Regions from separate parts of the Priestia sp. YIM B13551 genome, predicted to be linked through region 1. Evidence: a T-box and tRNA genes for the amino acid it is inferred to sense, from the RefSeq annotation. Region 1 holds a T-box; the other holds one or more tRNA genes.
What was found. The T-box of region 1 lies ahead of ACFX4N_RS20845 (valine--tRNA ligase). A T-box ahead of a tRNA ligase gene usually reads a tRNA of that ligase, here a tRNA-Val.
Positions count from the first base shown of each region.

Region 2: it encodes a tRNA-Val, which carries the amino acid that the T-box ahead of ACFX4N_RS20845 (valine--tRNA ligase) is inferred to sense. The anticodon was not compared.

Region 1 is NZ_JBHZOX010000004.1:228,814-238,731, reverse strand. It holds gene radC (RadC family protein) at 1-431, opposite strand, end outside; gene ACFX4N_RS20875 (Maf family protein) at 447-1,016, opposite strand; gene ACFX4N_RS20870 (SPOR domain-containing protein) at 1,127-2,200, opposite strand; gene ACFX4N_RS20865 (prepilin peptidase) at 2,284-3,075, opposite strand; gene ACFX4N_RS20860 (hypothetical protein) at 3,072-3,266, opposite strand; gene ACFX4N_RS20855 (DUF420 domain-containing protein) at 3,452-4,009, opposite strand; gene ACFX4N_RS20850 (bifunctional folylpolyglutamate synthase/dihydrofolate synthase) at 4,166-5,464, opposite strand; gene ACFX4N_RS20845 (valine--tRNA ligase) at 5,561-8,203, opposite strand; T-box leader at 8,286-8,530, opposite strand; gene ACFX4N_RS20840 (hypothetical protein) at 8,761-8,958, shown strand; gene ysxE (spore coat protein YsxE) at 8,970-9,918, opposite strand, start outside.
Region 2 is NZ_JBHZOX010000003.1:140,230-150,147, forward strand. It holds gene ACFX4N_RS17760 (Lrp/AsnC family transcriptional regulator) at 1-53, shown strand, start outside; gene ACFX4N_RS17765 (arylamine N-acetyltransferase family protein) at 81-836, opposite strand; gene ACFX4N_RS17770 (DsbA family oxidoreductase) at 857-1,468, opposite strand; tRNA gene ACFX4N_RS17775 (tRNA-Val) at 1,599-1,670, shown strand; gene ACFX4N_RS17780 (DEAD/DEAH box helicase) at 1,839-3,284, shown strand; gene ACFX4N_RS17785 (copper homeostasis protein CutC) at 3,349-3,978, shown strand; gene ACFX4N_RS17790 (hypothetical protein) at 4,107-4,241, shown strand; gene ACFX4N_RS17795 (amino acid permease) at 4,314-5,705, opposite strand; gene ACFX4N_RS17800 (YflT domain-containing protein) at 6,151-6,489, shown strand; gene ACFX4N_RS17805 (MBL fold metallo-hydrolase) at 6,771-7,493, shown strand; gene ACFX4N_RS17810 (TetR/AcrR family transcriptional regulator) at 7,498-8,076, shown strand; gene ACFX4N_RS17815 (BglG family transcription antiterminator) at 8,337-9,918, shown strand, end outside.

The sequences.
Region 1 (9,918 bases):
TGCTTGTGGAGAACTTGATTTTTCGTGTTGAGGTATAAACAGACGAAATGCTCTTGAGACAGCACGCGCATTTCTTCCATCACATAATTAGCTCCGTCTTCAGGGCCATGAATGGTATATCGCTGACTAGATTTCCGCTGTACAATCCTGTTACCTATTTCAATAGCCGCTATAATTTGAATTGCTTTTGCAGGTCCGATACCTTTAATATTCATCATTTCATCAAGCGATGCATGCTGCAAAAGTTGAAGACCTTCAAAATGCGTTAATATGCGATTGGACAGCTGAAGAACAGATTCATCTTTAGTTCCAGTGCGCAGCAAAATAGCAATAAGCTCGTGGTTAGAAAGACTAGAAGCACCCATTGACACAAGGCGCTCTCGAGGTCTTTCATCTTGAGGGAAATCTTTAATTAACAATGATTGATCCAATTTCGCCACTCCTTTTTAGTAAACGAAACCGTATTGTTTTAGCTCACGTATTGTTCGGGAGAGCGGCAAGCCCACCACGGAGAAATAGTCTCCTTCAATTTTTTTAACTAGCGCAGCACCGAGACCTTGAATTCCATAAGAACCAGCCTTATCCATAGGCTCTCCTGACTCTACGTACTGTACGATTTCATCTTGTTCAATCGGCCAAAACTCTACATCTGTTTGTTCATAAAACGTATGAACTTTTGCATTTGATACGAACGCTACTCCAGTTAATACCTGATGTTTTTGACCTGACAGCATCGTAAGTGTTTCAATCGCTTCTTGTTTCGTTTTTGGCTTTCCTAAAATACGATTGCCATATACGACAACTGTATCGGCACCTAGGACAATATCCTCTTTATGATGCGAAGCAACGTCCACTGCTTTTTGCCTAGCTAAATCCATTACTACCTCGGACGGAGTGTATGATGGATTGACGATTTCTTCAATTGTACTAACGTGAACGGTAAAGGGAATGTGAAGCTGCTGAAGTAATTCTTTTCGACGAGGAGAGCCTGAGGCTAAAATTAATGTTTGTTTCATACATCTCACCTTTGCATTTTGATTTAAAAAAGAAGGACACACCGTTATTTTAGCAATTTCATCTCCAAATGACAATAAACAAGTGAGGCAGCATTACACTACCTCACTTGTTAAGACGTTACAAGGCTTTCATACTGCTGAAGAGCTTTTAACACGTATCGCTGAGCAAGCCAAGCATCTTTACTGCTTTTATTGTCTTCATATGAAGAAAGAGAAGCAGCAGCTTTTTGAAGGGTGCTCACCATGGTTTTAATGTCTTCATTTGACGCTTCTTTCTGAACTTTTGTCAGCTCTTTTTTCAGAGATTTGATATCGGCTACCCGCTGTCCTTCAATCGCTTTAGCAGATTGATCTAAGAGATTAGCCATAAACGGCTGCGCTGTTGTTATAACCGTTTGATCTTTTTTCCCTAATTCGCTAGTGGGCTTAATTTCATAAGACTTTACATATACATCTTTACCTTGTTGTTTATACGTTTTACTAAGTGCGTTCGCTTTTTCTTCTCCAGTGGCAGCACCAACGACAAGAGAATAGGTTTTAGGTGAAAAGATCTCGCCTGCTTCGTTCTCTTCTTTCCATTTATCCATTGCTTTATTTGCAGCAGTTTTTGATGAAAAAGCACCTGCTTGAACAATGTAAAAGGAAAAAGGTTCTAAAGTAGAAGCAGCAGCTGATGTCCCCTTCGATTCCTGTTCGCTTTTCTTTTCAGCTTTACCAACACTTTCAGTGGTAGACGCTGTTTGAGAAGCTTTTTCTTCTTTCGTTTGCTCACTTGTTTGTGCTTTGCTTACAGGCTGTTCGCTTCCTGTCATCATTTTCACACCAACCATACCGATGCCGCTGCCTATTCCGACTGCTAGCAGTACAATCACAGCTGTTCGTTTGATCACACCGCCGTTTACCGTTTTAATCGAAACATTTTTAGGATGTAATCGCGGCTTTTTCTTTTTTTCATTTCTTACATCTTCAATAAACACCACTTTATTTTCTTCCACATGAGAATCTGTGGATCCCGGTTCCGGAAGAACCCACGTAAACTCGTCTTTTTCTGGCGCTTGTTCTTCCTTGGATTGACCGTTGATTTTAATTGAAATTTTTCGTTCCTGCTTGTCCACTGCCCCACCGCCTTTAGTTAACGTAGTCTTAGTACCGGTTGCAAGCTGAGGTAAACCGACATAAAACATACACTTTTTTCCATGCTATCATAGAAGAAAAAAAAAATAACAAGACATTTGTCGTCTTGTTACAAAAGGTTTTCGCTATTTAGTTACAGAAATTTTAAATTTGTCGAAGACTTGAAGCTCAATAAAAAATAGTTGCTAACATACCAATCTATCAATTCGTTTCCATGAAAATAAGCAGCGATTGTGCCTATAAAAATAAATGGAACGAAAGGAATTGGTACACCTACCTTTGCCTTTTTCATTAATAACGCTCCTATACTAACGGTTCCGCCTATTAATATAGCTAAAAAAAGCGATAGCAAAACAAGCTTTACTCCAAGCACAATACCAATCAAAGCATACAATTTAATATCTCCTTCTCCAAGCCCCCCTCTGCTGAGAAATGCGATTAGAAAGAGGAGAAAAAATGCGATTCCTCCTCCCATTAAGGAATCACTCCACGAATTTAATGGAATGAAAAGACGCTCAAGTAGAAAGATAGGCAAAAAGAAAAGCAGCACCTTATTTGGGACAATCATATAGGCTATGTCTGAGACAACTATAATTGTTAAAAAAGAAACAAAGGTTAATATGACAATCAGTTCTAACGTCATATTCAATCTAAAAAAAGCATATACAAATAAACTTCCTGTCGAAAATTCTATGAATGGGTAGATGAAGGAGATTTTTTTGTGACACATACTACATTTTCCTGCATTTTTAATGTAGGAGACTATGGGAATTAATTGTTGTGGAGAAAGAACGTATAAACAGTGTGGACAATGAGATCTTGGAGATAAAATAGATTTTTTCTGAGGTATTCTAAGTCCTGCTACGTTATAAAATGAACCTAACGTGATACCTGAAACAAATGCATAGAGGTAAATTAAACTCATACTATTTCTTCCATCTCAGGCCTGCTGCTTACTAATTGTAGGTTTTCTTTTGAGTGAAGGAATGTATCTCGTTCCCTTAAATAGCTGCCAATAAACGGAATGAGAAAAGCTGCTAGAAGACCTATTACGATAACCAGTATGATCACTTTCATTAGAGAAATTCCTTTATTCCTCGTTGACAGTTTATCCATTTCAATATCTCTCCTTTATTGATTAGTATCAAACAGCTCCTTCGTTAATAAACTGAATCATAATACCCATAAAAGTCATATTCTGTATGCCTCCTTCCTTAAAACACACTTTTTATAGGTAATAAGGATTATACCACTAAAAAACAAACACAGCATAAAAAAACGTCTGCAAAAGCAGACGTCTTTTAATAGTAAGGAGCCATAAATAAGTAGACAATTACACCTGTAAGACTTACATAAAGCCAGATTGGCATTGTCCATCGCACAATTTTTTTGTGTTTTTCAACTTGCATTGTCCAGCCCCACACAAGTGCAAACAGTGCCAGCGGAACAATAATCGCTGCTAGGAAACTGTGTGTGATCAAAATAAAGAAGTAAATGGGACGAACGATTCCTTCTCCACCAAACGTAGCTGTTTCTGTGGAAATGTAATGGAACGTTAAATATGAAACTAAAAAGAGCAGTGTGGAAGTGAATGCTGCTAAAATAAAACCTTTATGAGCATTAATATTTTTCCTGAAAATTGAAATCAACGCTGCAACTAAAAAAATAAACGTAAAACTATTCAAAATAGCATTTAACCGTGGAAAGATAGTCAAATCAAAACTTACTTTTCCTTGATAGCCAATATTCGAAAAGAATAGCAGTAAAATAATAACATTCGCTATCACTGAAAAGGTAAGAATAATACCAGTAAAGTTTTTATTACTTTTCGGTACAATTTTTTCATTATTCTTACTCATGTTAACAATCTCCTTATTTAGTGATGTACATGTTTATTATATATCACTTACCTAAGGGGTGAAAGTGACAATACTTTGAACTTAGTGCTTCCTTATTATCCGTATCCCTTCCTCACATTATGTTAAAAGCAGCAAGATTTCACTTGCTGCTTTTGCTCATTTTAGAAGAAAAGCCCGCACTTCTGATATAAAATACAGAGACCCTGTAATCACGACCATGTCTTGTTCACCTGTCGCCTTTTCTTTTACGTAAGCAATTGCTTTTTTCCACTCCTCGTCCATATGCTTATTATGATGAGTACTCATCTCATAAAGCTCTTGAGCTGGGCGAGCACGAGGAAAGTCAAACGACGTAAATGTAATACTTGCAGCGATTGTTTCAAGTTCTTGGACCATTCGATCAGCGCTTTTATCATTTAAACAGCTGAAAACTAAATGAATGCTTCGATCTTCATAATGAAGGCGTAAAGTAGATAACAAGCTATCAATGCCTTCTGCATTATGAGCCCCATCAATAATCGTTAAAGGATGCTCATTTACTATCTCAAAGCGGCCGTTCCACTTTGTATGCTGAATCCCTTTTATCATTTGCTCCTTGGAGATAGAAAGCTTTTTCTTTTCTTTTAAATAACAAACGGCCATGACAGCCAAAGCTGCATTTTTCACTTGATGATAGCCAAGCATATTTAATTCTAAATGTTCAAATGTGCCATAAGGCGTTTTTAACGCAAAGCCTTCCCCATTTGCTAAGGGCTCATAGTTTTTAATGTCAAAATCTTTTCCTAACACAAATAACGAAGCCTGCTTTGACTTTGCTTCTTCAGTAATGACATCAAGCGCCTTTACTTGCTCTGCACCGGTAATAATAGGGACTTCTTTTTTAATAATCCCCGCTTTTTCTGCTGCAATTTCTTCTACCGTATCTCCTAGTATTGCCATGTGATCAAATCCAATGTTTGTAATAATACTCACCATAGGATTCACAACGTTTGTTGAGTCATATCGTCCTCCAAGACCTGTTTCAAACACAGCATAGTCAACTGACTCATGATAGCCGAAATAAAGAAAAGCCATGACTGTAATCACTTCAAATTCCGTTGCTGATCCTAAGTTTGTATGTTCTAGTCGCTCCACAATAGGCTTTATTTCCTGAACAAGAGCAGTCATTGCTTCATTTGAAATAGGCTTTCCATTCACGCTGATCCGTTCATTAAATGTTTCGATATAAGGAGAAGTAAAGGTTCCAACTTTATACCCTGCTTCTTCTAACATGTTTCGCAAATAAGAAACGGTAGAACCTTTACCATTCGTACCAGCAACATGAATAGCATTTAGATTTTGCTGCGGAAAATCAAGCTGCTCTAGCATCCATTCCATTCGTTCTAACCCCGGCTTGATTCCAAAGCGAAGTCTGTTATGAATCCAATCAAGCGCTTCTTCATATGTCGTTATCATCTTTTATTCACCTTTCTTTTCCATCGCTATTATTATGTAAAGAAAAAGCGTCGCTATACAAGCCACGCTTTTTCTGTTGGTTCATTAACCCATTGATTATCCGCGTAATTCAGCAATACGAGACTGAACAGCTTCGCGTTTTTCAACATAATCCTGCTCTTTTGCACGCTCTTCTTCTACTACTTTAGCAGGCGCTTTTGCAATAAAGCCTTGGTTGTTTAATTTCTTTTGTACACGTTCTACTTCTTTGTTTAACTTGTCGTATTCTTTTTCTAAACGCGCGATTTCTTCTTCGATATTAATTAAACCTTCAAGAGGTAAAATTAATTCTGCGCCTGTTACAACAGCAGTCATCGCTTTTTCATCTAATGAAACATCTGTTGAAATCACAAGCTCACTTGGATTACAGAAACGTTCTACATACGCACGGTTCTTTTCGAGCTGGCTTTGAATATTTTCATCTTTAGCTTTGATAAATAATTTTACTTGTTTGCTCATCGGCGTGTTCACTTCAGCACGAATGTTACGAACAGCGCGGATAATATCTACAAGTAAACGCATATCGTTAGCAGCTTCTTTATCAGAAAGCTCAGGGCGTACTTCCGGCCATTTAGCTACTGTAATTGATTCGCCTTCATGCGGCAAGCTTTGCCAAATTTCTTCGGTAATAAACGGCATGAATGGATGTAAAAGTCGCATTGTATTATCAAGTACATAAGCTAAAATTGAGCGAGTTGTCTTTTTAACTGCTTCATCTTCTCCGTAAAGAGGAAGTTTAGCCATTTCAATGTACCAATCGCAGAAATCATCCCAAATAAAGTTATAGAGAATACGTCCAACTTCACCGAATTCATATTTGTCAGCTAATTTTGTTACGTGCTCAATCGTTTCATTTAAGCGCGTTAAAATCCATTTATCAGCAACAGACTTTTCGCCTGATAAATCAAGCTCTTCAAATGTGATGCCGTCCATGTTCATTAATGCAAAACGAGAAGCATTCCAAATTTTATTTGCAAAGTTCCATGTCGCTTCGACTTTTTCAAAGCTGAAGCGTAAATCTTGTCCTGGTGAGCTTCCTGTAGATAAGAAGTAGCGAAGAGAATCTGCACCGTATTTCTCGATTACTTCCATTGGATCTACACCGTTACCAAGTGATTTACTCATTTTACGACCTTCAGCATCTCGTACAAGACCGTGAATGAGTACATCGTCAAACGGACGTTTACCCGTAAATTCAAGACCTTGGAAAATCATACGAGATACCCAGAAGAAAATAATATCGTAGCCTGTTACAAGCACATTTGTTGGGTAGTAGCGTTTGAAATCAGCTGCATCCACATCGGGCCAGCCCATTGTTGAGAATGGCCATAGCGCTGAACTGAACCATGTGTCTAATACATCTGAATCTTGTTCCCAGTTTTCGATATCTGCTGGAGCCTCATGATCTACGTATACTTCTCCAGTTTTTTTATGATACCAAGCTGGAATGCGATGTCCCCACCAAAGCTGACGTGAAATACACCAGTCGCGAATATTTTCCATCCAGTGTAAGTATGTCTTTTCAAAACGATCAGGCACAAAGTTTACTTTTTCTTCTTGTTTTTGAAGATCTACTGCTTTATCTGCTAACGGCTGCATTTTTACAAACCACTGAGTTGATAAATAAGGTTCAACAACGGCACCGCTTCGTTCACTGTGACCTACTGAATGCATGTGGTCTTCAATGTTGAACAATACACCGTCTTCTTGAAGGTCTTTAACAATTTGCTTACGGCAAGCAAAACGATCCATTCCTTCATATTTACCTGCTTTGTCGTTCATCGTACCGTCTTGATTCATCACTAAAATACGCTCTAAATTATGACGGTTTCCAATTTCAAAATCGTTCGGGTCATGAGCAGGCGTGATTTTCACCGCACCAGAACCGAATTCCATATCTACATAATCATCGCCTACGATTGGAATTTCACGCCCTACAATCGGAAGGACAACCTTTTTGCCAATTAAGTGCTTATAGCGATCATCTTCAGGGTGAACAGCTACAGCCGTATCTCCTAGCATTGTTTCAGGACGAGTTGTTGCGATTTCAATATGTCCAGAACCATCTGCCAACGGATAGCGCATATGATAAAACGCACCTTGTACATCTTTGTAAATAACCTCGATGTCTGAAAGAGCTGTTTTTGTAGCTGGATCCCAGTTAATAATATATTCTCCGCGATAGATTAACCCTTTTTTGTAAAGCGTTACGAATACTTCGCGCACTGCTTTAGAAAGGCCTTCATCAAGCGTGAAGCGCTCGCGTGAATAGTCTAAGCCAAGTCCTAGCTTCGACCACTGCTGGCGAATAAAGCTTGCATATTCTTCTTTCCATTTCCACGTTTCGGCTACAAAATTTTCGCGGCCTAGATCGTAGCGGCTTTTCCCTTCGCTGCGAAGCTTTTCTTCTACTTTTGCCTGCGTTGCAATCCCCGCATGGTCCATGCCAGGAAGCCATAAAACGTCATAGCCTTGCATGCGCTTCATACGCGTTAAGATGTCTTGTAACGTTGTATCCCAAGCGTGGCCTAAATGCAGCTTGCCCGTTACGTTTGGGGGTGGAATTACAATTGTATATGGCTCTTTTTCAGGGTCATTTGTTGCTTCAAAAAACTTCCCGTCTAACCAATACTGATAACGATTTTCTTCAACGGCTTTTGGATCATACTTCGTTGGAAGAGTCACTTCTTTTTCAGACATAATGTATACCTCCATAATATAAAGTTTCAGTCCTTAGAAACTGTGTAAAGCTTTTATAAACATAAAAAAACTCCTTTCCTAATAAAAGGACGAAAGGAGTTGATTTCGCGGTACCACCTTTTTTTATAGACGTATCCCGTTTGATAAGCCTATACACTTCATTTCATAACGGTTGATTAACCGGCTTTTTCTACTGAGCTATGCAGCTGTTCAAAAAAGCTACTCATAGGCGACATTCCGAGTGCACATTCTTAAGAAATCTCACAGCAACTGATTTCTCTCTCTGAAAGACGAACATCCCGTACTCTTCCTATTCACTGTATTTATGTATGAATTTCTCTTAATTATACTATATGAAAAAATGTTGAATCGTCAATAATCTTCTCCATTTTTTTATGATTATATTCATAATTTTTTTGTTCTGCTCTTTATTTTTTCATTCGCTCGCTAATTTTGGAAATAAAATGAAGAGCCCACTCAAAAAAATGTCACCATTTCTTTCTTTTTTCATATACTTACTTTAACCTGGGCACGTGGATTGAAAGGGGCATGTACAAATGAAGAAACGAATAAATGTAAATTCGTATCAGCTGCAGCGGTGGCTCAAAACAGCAGGAGCGGCTTGTGGACAGTTTATTGTTCCTTTAACAATTTTTCAAGGTATACGTACACTATTTTTCCCTACAACCTTTGATGTACTGTTGTTGGCATTGCTTGCCATACTAGCGGTTGCTTTATATTCCGACTGGATTTAAAAACCCAAGCGCTATTCGTTCGCTTGGGCTTGTGCAGCTGCTTCCGCTGCCATTTTTTTTTGCTGATCTACTTCAAATATTTTAATATTGAGCTGTTCAATGTTTTTCGTCAGCCAGTATGCTCGAATAAATGACTGCATATGTTCAAGCTCTGTTTTACTTTCTTTATGCTGCCTATATTGAACGATGCACTGATACAAGGGTTCTGGAAACGCCAAATAACTGTGCAAAAGCAGCCGTTCCTCTTCTCTGAGAGCAAAATGTTTTTCATACGTACTAAACCACTCATAGCTGTCATAGGTAGTTACTGGGTATGTGCGAAGAGTACGGAAATAAAATGAGACCAAATCATAAATCGGTGAAGCATCTTTTGCATGTTCAAAATTAATAAAAAAACCATTTCCCCGCTCGTCATAGATAAAATGTTTAGCCGATAGCTTTCCATGAGAAGTAACCAGCCGGATCTTTTCCTTTTCTTCCATTTCATCGTTCCACTGATCGAGCTTTCCAAAACCAAATTCAAGCGCTCTTGTCATTTCATAATAAAATGTACAGTAATGCAATTCAAACGGGGACATATAAACTTTCTTCTCGTATTCTACTACGTACTGCTTCAGCTCTTCCTGACGTTTTTCCCACGTTTCTTTCATCGATGTATAATGATTTTCTATATCTTCTTTTTTCACTTCTACTTCCTGCGCCGAAGCGCCGTGAAGCTTAGCAAGCTCTTGAAATAATTTATGATATCGAATATCACGCTCTTCGGTCGGATTATTTGGGAGCCACGGCATTAAGTAATACGAGCCGCTTTCATCTGAAACAATGGGCTGAGAACGCTTCGTTTGATAAATAGGGACAAATCCCATCCATCCTTTTTGATACACGTTCTGCAGCTTTTGAATGAAGTTTTGATTTCGCTCTTGATGATTCGCCATTTCTTTAAGCGCAAACACGCCGGTT
Region 2 (9,918 bases), on a different contig from region 1:
AGTCGCCTGTAGAAAACAGGATGATTACTCCTGTACAAAAACCGGCCCCATAAGAGGCCGGTTTTTCGTGTAAGGAGATATTAATAAAATCCTTTAATAATATAAAAATGATTTTGTAAAATATCAGGTATTTCTTCTTCTGAAACGTTCCTTTTCGTCTTTTTTTCTCCATCTGTTACAGTTAGCGTTTCACCAGAGAGGGTAATGCGCCCTGTAGGGGTTGCGATCGTAACAAGACGTTTGTGTACAAACGGAGAATCGGCTGACGTTTGATTGAACTCACACATGGGAGTAAAGTCAGTCAGTTTCTTAGGAAGCGTAGACACACGGTACAGCGTTTTCCATACATCATCTTCCCATCGCTGCAAATCATACATATGCTCAGCAACGTTTGTCATACGATAAGAGCCGCTTACATCTCTTACTACTTCGCCATTTAGAGGCATTGGTTTGCGCACAGAATCTCCGAATCCAACGTCTACGATGTAAGATTGATTTTCAACTATCACAAGGTTTGTAGCGTGACTTCCTTCAATGGTCCACGTGCCGTCGGGTTTTTTGACGGTAGCTGAAACGTAAGAGACTTCATATCCGCTTTCTTTTAACAGCCAGCCAAATAGACCGTTTAATTCGTAGCAAAATCCTCCACGCAAATTTACAATTACTTTTTGAAAAATTCGTTCTAAATCAATTATGATAGGGGTTTGAGACAGAACATCTAAGTTCTCAAAAGGAACATGAAGCATGTGTTTGTTCTGTAAAGCAGCTAAGCTTTCATACGTTGGGCTATCCGGTTTCTTAGCTAAAAACCGACTAAAATAATAATTAATATTCATCAAATACACCTCTTAGTAAATCATTTCTCTCTGTCTTTAGCAGAACGTTCATGGAACAGCGCTTTTTCGAGTGTCTCTTTGGAAGCGAATCCTTGAAATACACGGCTGCCAATTTTTAAAGTTGGTACTTTCGTTACATGAGCATCTTCATACGCATGAACTAAGCTATCTTTATGAACTTGTTCGAACGTCCGGTCTTTTAAGATACGTGTAAATATTTCTTGATCTAAATGCAAGGAATCAGCGATTTCTGCTAAGACTTCAATCTGGCTAATATCTTTTTCCTCTTCCCAATAAGCTTTAAAAACAGCATCTACATAGGCAATTTCTTGACCATGTTTTTTAGCAAAATGAAAGCCTTCATGTGCTAAATGAGTGCGCGGGACTGGAGGCATGTCCGGCATATTTATTTCTACGTGCAGCTGTTGTGCTAAGGGAGCTATCGATTGATTCCAAGGTCTCTCTAAAAAATCTTCTATTTGCTCCATCTGCTGGGCTGGCTCAGGACAAAGTTCAAAAGGCTTCCATTCAATCTCAGCTTTTTGTTCTTTAATGACTTCTCTTAAAGGCTTAATGGCTAGAAAACATAGTGGACAGACAAAATCAAAATAAAATTCAATATGCGCTTTCATCCCGTCACGCTCCTTTATGGCATATTTTTATTTTATCAAAAGTAAAGACGATCCTTCCAACTTGGGAACTGTGGAAAAATAGTTGACAAAATTGGATAACTCTTTCTATAATAAAGTCAATACATATCACGAGCGATTAGTTCAGTGGGAGAATACATCCTTGACAGGGATGGGGTCGGGGGTTCGAATCCCTCATCGCTCATACCAAAGCCGTTTTCTTATTAATAAGAGAGCGGCTTTTCTCTTTTGTTTGACAAATCAATGCTATATTAAATCTTGAGCGCGTATAGAAGAATTAAAGTATAATGAAACATAGTGCATCAGGTCATGATAAAGATAATCACTAATTTAAAATAAATGAGGGTACAAAATGAATCAAAGAAGTTTTAGTCAATATGGTCTTAGTGACAAGGTAGCTAAGGCGCTTTCTAGCCTGCAATACAATCATCCCACGGAAGTACAAAGCAAGGTGCTTCCCATCGCGCTAGAAGAAAGAGATGTGGTCGTGAAGTCTCAAACAGGAAGTGGAAAAACGGCTTCCTTTGGTATTCCACTGTGTGAATTAGTTAATTGGGAAGAAAATAAGCCCCAGGCCTTAGTGTTAACACCGACACGAGAGCTGGCTGCACAGGTAAAAGAAGATATTACTAATATCGGCCGTTTTAAGCGAATTAAAGCAGCAGCTGTCTACGGAAAATCACCATTTGCCAAGCAAAAAGTAGAGTTAAAGCAAAAAACACATATTGTTGTAGGTACGCCTGGACGAGTGCTTGATCATATAGAAAAAGAAACGCTTGCATTAGAGAAAATTCGTTATTTGGTTATTGATGAAGCAGATGAAATGCTAAATATGGGTTTTATTGACCAAGTAGAAGCAATTATTCAACATCTTCCTAGTGAGCGTGTAACGATGCTTTTCTCCGCTACGCTTCCTGAAGATATTGAAGAGCTTTCTCGCAAGTATATGAAAAAGCCGGTTGATGTTGAAATCAAAGCAAATGGATTAACGACAAGTACGATTGACCATTCTGTTATATCAGTAGAAAACGAACGTAAATTTGAACTGCTGAAAGACGTAACCACAGTAGAAAACCCTGACAGCTGCATCATTTTTTGCCGCACGCAAGAGCAGGTAAATACGCTGTTAGATGATTTAGATGATTTTGGGTATCCTTGTGATAAAATTCACGGGGCAATGGTGCAAGAAGACCGTTTTGAGGTTATGAATGATTTCAAAAAAGGTAAATTCCGCTATTTAGTGGCGACAGATGTAGCTGCGAGAGGAATTGATATTGATAATATCACACACGTTATTAACTACGATCTTCCGTTAGAAAAAGAAAGCTACGTTCACCGTACAGGAAGAACGGGACGTGCCGGTAAAAAAGGGAAGGCTATCACATTTGTAACGCCTTATGAAAAGAGAATGCTATCGGAAATTGAGGAATATATCGGCTTTTCAATTCCAACATCTACTCCTCCTTCTAAAGAAGAAGTACAGCAGGCAGCATCCGCTTTTACTGAAAAAATTAATGAGCGTCCAGAAGTTAAAAAAGATAAAAGCGAGTCATTAAATAAAGACATTATGAAGCTGTATTTTAACGGAGGAAAGAAAAAGAAAATTCGAGCGGTCGATTTTGTAGGAACAATTGCGAAATTAGACGGAGTAACCGCGGACGATATTGGAATTATTACGATTCAAGAAAACGTCTCTTATGTGGAGATTCTGAATGGAAAAGGTACCAAAGTGTTACAAGCAATGAAGAACAAGACAATTAAAGGAAAGAAATTAAAAGTTCATAAAGCGATTAAATAGCAGAGGGAAGTCCATCTTTTTAAAGATGGGCTTTATTTATACAGCCAATAAAGGAGTTGAGAGTATGAAGTACATAAAAGAAGCGTGTGTAGAAGGGTATGAGCAGGCAAAAAAAGCAGAGAAGCTAGGAGCAGGCCGCATTGAATTATGTGACAATCTCAGTCAAGGAGGCACTACGCCAAGTTACGGCACCATTCAATATGCAAGCGAACATCTTGATACAGATATCAACGTGATTATTCGCCCAAGAAGCGGTGATTTTATATATTCCGAAGCAGAATTTCAAATTATGAAAAAAGACGTTAAAGCATGTAAAGACCTTGGAGTAAACGGAGTAGTATTTGGCATTTTAACAGAAGAAGCTGAAATCGATTACGGACGCACTAAAGAGTTAATAGCAGAAGCTCATCCTTTAAGCGTTACGTTTCATATGGCATTTGATGAGATTAAAGATAAATACAAAGCCATTGATATACTTAGTGAATTGGGAGCAGACCGTATTTTGACCAAAGGAGGGAAAGGATCTGCTTTGCAAAATCTGCATATGATCCGAGAATTGATCACATATGCTAATGAACGTATTATTATTTTGCCCGGCGGAGGAATTCATGAAGGCAACGCAGAGCGGGTTATGAAAGAAACAAAAGCAGCTGAATTACACGGAACAAAAATTGTAGGAGATTTATCTCCTTAAATAAAAAGAGGCTGGGACAAAAGCATTTTAGTCCAAGTGAAAAACGAACCATTAATCAATATGTTTGATTCGTGGTTCGTTTTTTTTGATGGTGAATATAGTTTCATCTGTTTCGTTCCTTCTAGCAGGTGATTGGAGGGCAAGGCGAAGACTTCTGCGGGAACAGCGGAACAGATGAGACCCCGCAGGAGCACAAGCGACGAGGAGGCTCAGCGGCCGCCCGCGGAAAGCGAAGCCTTGCACGGAAATCAATTGCGGTGTAATAAGCAGTCCAGCTCATCTATCTCATTTGTTCATCTTTAGGTTGGATTCATTTAGTTATGTCTCAACCTCTTTTATTTTGATGTATTTTCTTTTGCTGCTAAGCCGCTCGTCACTTTTGTACGCTGAAAGAAAAAAGAACCTACGACGAGTACAGCAATTAAAAGAGTTAAGAAGAACTGAGAACGTAATGAATCAATAAATGCCATGGCAATAAAAATACTAGTGATGGCAAGGATTGTAGCGTAAGTTAAGTAAGGAAATAACCACATTTTAATTTTTAATGCTTCAGGATTTTCTTTTTCATATTTTTTTCTCATTTTAATCTGTGAAAATGCAATAACAAGATATACAAGAAGCGCTACGCCGCCTGATGCATTCACTAAAAACAAAAAGATTTTGTCCGGTGAAATGTAGTTAAAGATAACGCTAATGTACGAGATAACTGTACATGCTAATATCGCACTAACTGGCACGCCTTTTTTATTTAATTTTGAAAAACTTTTTGGCGCATCGCCGTTTTGAGACATGGAAAACAGCATGCGAGAACTTGTATACAGACCAGAATTCAGACAGGAAAGAACGGCTGTTAAAATAATAAAGTTCATAATTTGAGCTGCGGCCGGTACATTTACTAATTCAAGAATAGATACAAATGGGCTTTTCATTAGGCTTGACGAATTCCACGGAAGAACCGTTACTAAAATAAAAATAGAGCCTAAATAGAAAAACAAAATGCGATAAATAACGGTATTGGTCGCGATGGTAATGGCTTTTTCAGGCTGAGACGATTCACCTGCTGCGGTTGCGACAATTTCTGTTCCCATAAAGGAGAACATGACAAGGGCAATTCCTAAAAATACAGAGCTAATTCCATTCGGTAAAAAGCCGCCTTTGTGCAAAAGGTTGGAAGTGCCGGGAGAATCAATTCCTGGAATGAATCCACAAATAATAGCTATACCTAAAAGTAAAAAAAGAACGATACTGACGACTTTAATGAGGGAAAACCAATATTCAAATTCTCCGAAAGATTTAACAGAGTACAGATTGGTCATCGTTAATAAAAAAGTAAGAGCCAGGCTTACTCCCCAAGACGGCAAAGACGGGAACCAGTATTGAATAATATTTGCACCTGCAATAGCTTCAACAGCAATAACGATAACCCAGAAAAACCAGTAGAGCCAGCCAATCGTGTAGCCTGCCCAAGGGCCTAATGCCTCTTTTGCATAAGTGGAAAAAGAACCGCTGGAAGGATTTGCAGTAGACATTTCTCCAAGCATTCGCATGACTAAAATAACGAGTAAACCAGCAAACGCGTACGAAAAAATAGATCCCGGTCCAGCGGTGTTAATGAGTGATCCGCTTCCGATAAACAATCCAGCCCCGATAATTCCTCCAAGAGAAATCATGGTGATATGCCGGATCTTTAACTCTTTTTTTAACTGTGGCTGTGGATGGCTGTTCATTTGTAACCTCCTATATAACCTGAATTTTTAGTTAATATAGAGAATTATAGTATGTTGTAAGACGTATGGACAGAATGTTGTTAGAGGTTCTTTCATACAAAAAACGGATATGAATTGTTGCATTCATATCCGGCTTACTCTGACACAGACATTCATTATGCGTATAAAGTACCTGATTAGCGTCTTTTTCCTTTTTTATAATAAGCAATGTAGATGAATTTCTTATGAATGGTAGCTGAAAATAAGCTGAATGATTGTTTCAAATAAGTTAATCAAAAGAGGTATACATCCTATTAAAGGATAATGTGGAATGATATTCAAACTCTCTGCAAAGCGTTAAATGCGGGTTTCCCTTTCTGAAAACGGGTATATATAGTAGTAAGAAGTTTATTCTTTTGCTAAGTATAAAAGAAAGATGTGCTATAGAAACAGGAGGTTATAAATAATGAAACATGTTGAAGTAGTAGAAAGCGGAGCGGATATTAACGAAGCAATTAATCAATTTGCAGACAAAGGTTTTGAGAAAAATGAAGTATACGTGTTTACTTATGACAAGGAAGGTTCTAAAAATTTAACAGAAGTAACGGACACAAATATTATTCGACTGTCTGAAGAAGGTCCTTTACATTCAGCAGCGAGTTTATTTTTAACAAGAGAAGATGAGCTTCGAACAAAAATGGCTTCACTAGGCTTATCAAAAGACGAAACAAAGAAATATGAAGAAGAGTTAAAGAAAGGCAGTGCGATTGTAGTGGCTGCTACAGGGGAGAGAAAAGACATTTAATTTTAATAGAGGCTAGGGCAAAAGTAGTTTAGTTAAAGGAAGATCCGAACGCGTTTGATTCTTGATGGAGAACCAAACGCGTTCGGATTTTTTGTGGGGACAGTGTAACAAGTGATCTATACGAGCTTCTTTATCTCATTTGTTCGTCTTTAGATTCAATTGATTTCGTTATGTCTCACACTTTTTTTGTTTTTTCACTATATGATTGATAAAACTAATAGTATTAGTTAAAATAAAAACTAATACCATTAGTTTTTATTTTGATAATAGGGGATGAGGAAATGAGAATAGTTCGTGAGAAAATGTTGTATCAACTGACGTTTTTGCCTCGTTTTTTTCCAGTGAATTGTTATTTAGTTGAAGAGAAAGATAGCCTTACATTAATTGATGCAGCTCTTCCGTACAGCGCGTCAGGTATTTTGAAAGCTGCAGATCGAATTGGAAAACCGATTACGCGAATTGTTTTTACACATACTCATGAAGATCACATCGGGGCGATTGATACTTTGAAGAAAAGTTTACCGAATGCTTCTGTTTATATGTCGCAAAGAGATTATCGATTATTTTCAGGAGATTTAACACTCGATTCTGAAGAACCTCAAAACCCAATCCGTGGAGGAGTACCAAAGCTAGGAAAGATCTCAACTGAAGTTGATCATTTCATTGAAGAAGAGTCTTACATAGGCTCACTTGCTCCTATTTTTACACCTGGACATACACCTGGGTCTATGTCTTTTTTAGACCAGAGAACGAACGCATTAATTGCGGGAGATTCTTTCCAAGTGCGAGGAGGAGTTGCGGTATCAGGTCAGTTAAAGCTGCTGTTTCCGTTTCCCGCTTTTGGAACGTGGAGTAAGGAGCTGTCACTTAAAAGTGCAGAAAAGCTATATCAACTAAACCCGTCACTTCTTGCTGTTGGACACGGAAGACTCCTTTCTCGGCCGCTGAAATTGATGGGAAAAGCAATACAACAAGCAAAAGTGAAAATGGAAAAAAGGGGATGAAGGGATGTCGCCACGACAGGGACTAGATTTTAAAAAGGTTATTCAAACAGGTGGAAATTTGGCCAATCGTGAAGGGTTTTATGCTGTTACAATTGCTTCATTAGCCAAAGAATTAGATGTTCGTCCACCGTCTTTATATAATCATATAAAAGGATTAGAAGAGCTGCGCAAAGAACTGGCTTTAAGTGGACTGCAGCAGCTATATCATCTTTTAAAAAGTGCTGTTGAACATGCTTCTGCAGAAGACGCTGTTTATCAGCTAAGCAAAGCGTACGTTTCATTTGTAAGAAAGTCTCCGGGAATATACGAAGCAACAGCAACGGTAGCACCAAGGATACAAGATGAAGAAGTACAAAAAGCATCTGATAACATTGTGCTTTTAGTGCTGGATGTGTTGAAACCGTATCATCTTCCAGAAGATGAAGCCCTTCATGCTGTTAGAAGTCTTCGCAGCATTTTACATGGATTTGCTTCTTTGGAGCAAAAAGGGGGATTTGGAATGCCTTTAAGCACTGATGAGACCCTGGACTTTTTAATTCGTACGTTTGTATTGGGGCTACATCGGTATGAAGAGACCACATAAATTCTATTAATGCCACTAAGCCTAACGCTTTAGTTAAAATTGAAAAAAAAGAGAAAGAATGATAGATTACAAATAAAGACATTTATTCCTATTGTTTTAGGGTTGTTACTGATGAAGCAGGCAAAACCTAAGCTGCAAGGACAGAAAAGGTAGTTTCTGTTTGTTGCTGTTTAGGTATTTTTTGTTTTTGTTTAAAATAACCGGCCCTTTTAATTTGTTTTATAAGGGGGGAAATCTTCTGAGAATGGAGAGAAGCAAACATGCTTAATTCAAGAATGATCGTCATATTAAGAGAACTAATGTCCGTACAGTCTACCTTATCAACCGTTACGAGCGAATATTTGGCAACAGTAAATCAAGTATCTTCTCGAACTATTCGAACGGATATAAAACAGCTAGATGACATTTTGTCTCAGTACGGGGCTAAAATTAAATCAGCTCGAGGGACAGGATATGAACTTAGCGTTTTAGATGAAAAACAGTTTCATCAGCTATTAAAAGAACTTTCAGCTAATCAATTATTTGATACAGCGTCTATTCCAACCGTTCCTGATGACCGCGTGCATTATTTGATCAAAAGATTGCTGCTAGCAGACGGATATTTGAAGCTCGAAGATTTAGCAGACGAGTTGTATATTAGCAAGTCAACGGTTCAAAACGATTTAAGAGATGTTAAAAAACAGCTGTGTAAGTATGATATCCTTTTAGAAAAACGTCCTAACTATGGCTTGAAAGCTAAAGGGGACGAAATGAAAATGAGATTTTGTATGTCTGAGTACATATTCAACCGAAAAGATAAAGAAGTAGATATGGTACACAATGAAATATCTATCCTGCCCCAAGAATCAATCTTAACGATTAAAGCCCACATTTTAAATCAAATAAAACGATACAATATTATGGTTTCAGACATTGGATTAAACAATTTAATCATTCATTTAGCTATAGCTTGTAAGCGAATACAAGAAGAAAATTTTATCTCTTTGTATTCAGAAGACCTGCTTGAGATTATGGAGCACAAAGAATATGAAGTAGCAGCTGAAATTGTACGAGAAATTGAAAAGGCATTCAAGGTTCGTTTTCCGAAGTCAGAAACAGCGTATATCGCCATTCATTTGTTAGGGACAAAAATGCTCAATAATGGCAATCATGAAGAAAAAGAAGTGAAGCAGTTTATTGATACAAATATTTATGAATTAACAGCGGCTATATTAGAAGCAATTGAAAAGGAGCTTCATTTAGAAATTAGTGAAGATTCAGAGCTGATCCTTGGTATGAGCTTGCATTTGAAACCGGCTATCAACCGCTATAAATATGGAATGAATCTACGAAACCCAATGCTTGAAGGGATTAAGAGCCATTACCCTCTGGCTTTTGAAGCTGGAATTATAGCTGGAAAGGTACTAAAAAATCGCCTTGAAATCGACATGCATGAAACAGAAATTGGCTATTTAGCTTTACATATTGGAGGTGCCATTGAACGTCGGAAAATTATCAATCAGCCTAAGCGCTGTTTGATTGTATGCGCATCGGGAGTAGGGAGTGCCAAGCTATTATCATATAAGCTGCAGGCTACGTTTGGATTAAATCTGACTATTTTAGGAACAACGCAGTATTATAAGCTTCACCAAATGTCACTGCATTCTTTAGATTTTATTGTTAGTACCATTCCAATTCCAGATCATCTTCCTGTTCCTGTAGTAGAAGTAAGTGCCATTCTAGGAAACAGTGATTTTAAAAAAATTGAATGTTTAATGAAGAACAAACCGCAGCCTTCGTTAGAATACACGAAAAAAGAATTAGTATATTTACAGCAAGAATTTCAAACAAGAGAAGAAGTGC